2 regions of the Thermoanaerobacter siderophilus SR4 genome follow, and region 2 is predicted to be linked to the other one. Evidence: predicted binding sites of a transcription regulator. Region 2 holds the regulator's gene; the other holds the start of a gene.
The links. The regulator HrcA, encoded in region 2, represses chaperone genes, less so after heat shock. The targets are predictions, from matches to a motif close to ATTAGCACTCANNNNNNNTGAGTGCTAAT.
Positions count from the first base shown of each region.

Region 1: the regulator HrcA is predicted to act here: its motif matches at 1,371-1,399, upstream of groES (co-chaperone GroES).

Region 1 is NZ_CM001486.1:1,603,653-1,605,860, reverse strand. It holds gene groL (chaperonin GroEL) at 1-1,047, opposite strand, end outside; gene groES (co-chaperone GroES) at 1,061-1,345, opposite strand; gene THESIDRAFT1_RS07855 (hypothetical protein) at 1,580-2,208, opposite strand, start outside.
Region 2 is NZ_CM001486.1:2,506,199-2,508,406, forward strand. It holds partial or broken gene grpE (nucleotide exchange factor GrpE) at 1-537, opposite strand, end outside; gene hrcA (heat-inducible transcriptional repressor HrcA) at 560-1,591, opposite strand; gene hemW (radical SAM family heme chaperone HemW) at 1,686-2,208, opposite strand, start outside.

The sequences.
Region 1 (2,208 bases), 900 kb from region 2:
AGCTTTTATTTGATTTACTCTCTTCTTAATTTCTGATGGATCACCTGCGCCACCTACAATTGTTGTATATTCTTTCGTAACTTTTACTTGTCTTGCACGGCCAAGCATATCTAATCTTACATCTTTCAAGTCATAACCTAATTCTTCGGAAATTACTTGACCGCCTGTGAGTATTGCTATATCTTGTAACATTTCTTTTCTTCTGTCACCAAAACCAGGAGCTTTTACAGCTACACATGTAAATGTACCTCTTAATTTGTTAACAATTAATGTTGCCAATGCTTCTCCTTCTACGTCATCAGCAATAATGAGAAGCTTCTTGCCCTGCTGTACTATTTGTTCTAAGAGTGGTAACAAATCTTGAATATTTGAGATTTTTTTATCTGTTATAAGAATAACAGGCTCTTCTAATACTGCCTCCATTTTTTCAGCATCTGTCACCATATAAGGAGAGATATATCCTCTGTCAAATTGCATTCCTTCAACAACTTCAAGAGTTGTACCTAATGTTTTTGATTCTTCAACAGTTATAACTCCATCTTTTCCTACTTTGTCCATTGCTTCTGCAATGAGCTTTCCTATCTCTTCATCAGCTGCTGATATAGAGGCAACGTGAGCAATTGACTCTTTATTATCTATAGGTTTAGATATCCTCTTTAATCCCTCAACTGCAGCATCAACAGCTTTTGCAATGCCTCTTCTTAAAAGCATTGGGTTAGCTCCTGCAGCGAGGTTTTTAAGCCCTTCACGAACCATTGCTTGTGCTAAAAGTGTTGCAGTTGTTGTACCGTCACCAGCAATATCATTAGTTTTTGTAGCTGCTTCTTTCAAAAGCTGAGCCCCTTGATTTTCAAATGGGTCTTCTAATTCAATTTCTCTCGCAATTGTAACACCGTCATTTGTTACTGTTGGGGAACCATACTTTTTGTCAAGTACCACATTACGACCTCTTGGTCCTAGTGTAACTTTTACAGTATCCGCAACTGCATTAACTCCTCTTTCTAATGCTCTACGAGCTTCTTCACCATATTTGATTTGTTTTGCCATTTTTAATACCTCCTTATTCGATAATTGCTAGAATATCGCTTTCTCTTAAAAGTAAATATTCTTCACCATCTAATTTAACTTCTGTCCCAGCATACTTGGAGAAGATTACTCTATCACCGACTTTAACTTCTAATTCTACCTTTTTGCCGTCTATGTATTCCCCTGTTCCTACTGCAACTACTTCACCTTGTTGTGGTTTTTCTTTTGCTGTACCAGGTAGAATGACTCCACCTTTTGTAACTTCTTCTGCCTGGATTACTTTGACCACAACTCTGTCTCCGAGCGGTTTTAATCTCATACTCTTTATCCCTCCTCCTTCATTTGTTAGCACTCAACTTATGTGAGTGCTAATCCCAATCTCTATATTAATTTAAGTGGTAAAACATATCAAACCTTATTATAGCCAATTTTAGGCCATATAATCTGATTATTTATGATTTTGCCCAAATATTATGATTTTATGCCATTATTTATCGATTTAGACTATGTTTCTGTATTTTGTATTTAAAAATAAAAAATACAGGGAAAATATTTATTCCCCCTTACCTTCAGATTTAACTAATCCTTGTTGTTTAAGATAATTAATCATATTATACATATACTGCTGCTGTTCCTTTGTCAACATAGATTTTAGATTGTCTATAATTGCTACCTGCTGGTCAGGTAATCCTTGAGGTAATGAATTGTTTTCTTCTTTCTCTAATTGTTCCTCTGTTTCTTTTTTATTGGTATCTAAAATTTTATCTCCTTCCTCTATTTTCGATATTTCCCCTTTATCTTCTATTCTTTCTATTTCCTCTTTATTTTCTTCTGCTTTTTGCTCTTCTTCCTCCATACTCCTAGTAGAAGATTGTAATTGTTTTTTCTCCTCTTTCATGCTGTTCATAATACCCTCTGCTTTGTTTAATACTTCCAACAATTTTATATTCTTTGCCAGCTTATCAGTTTCTTCTAACTTTTCTTCAGGAATTATAGGCCTTAGGGCCTCATAAATATCAATTATTTTGTCGAAAATATTGTCTTTATCTTCTTCTTTTGAATATTTCTCCATTTTTTCTTGCAAATTCTTCAACGCTTCATGAAATTTTAAAAACTTATCTATCACAATTTTTTTATCTTCCGTTATGTAGGGTTTTATCGCTTTCAAAATTCCTATTTTAT
Region 2 (2,208 bases):
TTAGATAATACCCTTTTTGGAAAACTTCAATAATTTCATTTGGTTGCTTTCCTTCTACCTCTTCCTGCATTACAGCATGGTGTTTATAGGGGTCAAAAATCTGCCCCTCTGCTTCAATTTCTTTCACACCAAATTTATCCAATATTTTTTAAACTGCCTGTAAATTAATTCTATCCCTTCTTTTAGAGAATTATAATCTCCACTGCTTGCCAAAGCTCTTTCAAAATTATCCATAATAGTCAAAAGTTCTAAAATCACTGTTTCTTGCCCGTAATCGATCATCTCAGCTTTTTCTTTTTCTATTCTTTTTCTGTAATTTTCAAATTCTGCTTTCAATCTTTGTGCAATATCTAAATATTCTTGAGCTTCAGCCTCTTTTTGCTGAAGTTTTTGCTTTAATTCCTCTATTTCATCAACCGTTTGTTGCTTATGCTCCTGCTGTGTTTGTTCTTCCTCTTCAGGAGGCCCTTCCATTTGTTCATTTGATTCTAAATTATTTACATCCTTTTCCTCCTCTTTGTTAATTTCTTTTTCCATCTCTTCCACTTATATCACCTCGTTATATTTCATCATTGTATATACTCGACAAAAGATTTGAAAGCTCTTTTGTCATCATATTGATTTCGTTAATCAACCTTCTATAATCCATTCTTGTAGGTCCTATAATTCCTATTGTACCCACCACACGACCGTTAATCTTATAAGTGGTTTTTATTACGCTTAAGTCTTTCATCTCTTCAAACTTGTTTTCACTTCCTATTCTCACATCTATAAAATCTACTTCAGGCTCTAAAACTTCGTTCAATAACGACTTGTTGTCCAAAAGATTGAAAAAATTTTTTGCTTTGCCTAAATCCTTGTATTCAGGAAAATCTAAAATATGGAAAGTTCCATCCGCATAAATGTCCGTTTCTTGTAACTGCTTCAAGCTCAAAAGTATAGTGTTTATCAATTCGTCGGCTATAAAAGCTACCTCTCCCAACATCTGCCTTAAATCTTTTTGTAAAAACTCAAAAATATCTTTTTCGCTTTTGCCAGCAATTTTGTCATTTAACAAATTGTTTAAAAACTCAAAGATAGTTCTATCTACATTTTGGCATAAATTTAGCAAGTAATTTTTTACAATTCCTGTGTCTGTCACTACTAAAAAGATCATTTTATTAGAAGCAACAGGTATAAGTTGGATTTTCCTTATTCTATCAGGGTTCAACTTTGGCATTTTAGCAACTGTAGTATGGTGAGTTATGTTAGCCAAAATTCTTGCATATTTCTTTACAATTTCATCAAATTCTGCTATTATTTCCTCGCGAGTATTATAGCTAATTGGAGGGTCATTGTTTATATAATTTCGAAGAATGCTGTCTACATAAAATCTATATCCTTTATCTGAAGGTATTCTTCCTGCGGAAGTATGAGGTTGCTCCAAATATCCCATTTCTTCTAAATCCGCCATTTCGTTTCTTATAGTAGCAGAACTTAGTCCTATATTGTACTTCTTAGCTATTGTTCTCGACCCTATTGGCTCTGCCGTCATAATATAATCAGTAATAACCGCATATAGTATTTTTTTCTTCCTATCATCTAACGGCATTTTCACCACCCCATGTATTATTAGCACTCTACTCGATTGAGTGCTAATTCATGTTTTTAAAATACCACTCTTATAATTTTTTGTCAATACTCATTTAGGGCAGAAATTCTTCAAAAATGACGTTAGAGACATCAATACCCCTCTCGGTAAGTTTTGCACACTCATTATCAATCTCAATTAGACCTTCATTTAAGTATTTTTGTATTACTTTTTTGTAAAATTCAAACAAACTGATACCAAATCTTTTCTTAAAATCCTTGTCACACACTCCTTTTGTCATTCTCATTCCTAAAAACATAAACTCAGCCATTCTATCTTCTTTTGCCAACTTTATTTTTTCCTTAACTGCACTTTTTCTTTCTAAAATGCTCTTAATATAGTCTTTTATATTTTCAATATTACTATATCTCACACCCTCCATATAAGAATGGGCTCCTGCACCAAATCCCAAATAATTTTTGCATTCCCAGTATAAAATATTGTGGCGACATTCAAATGTGGGCAATGCAAAATTAGATATTTCGTAATGGTGATAACCTTTTTCTTTTAAAAACTCTATACCCCAATGATACATTTTAAGCTCTTCTTCCTCATCAACTATAGGCAACTGACCCTTT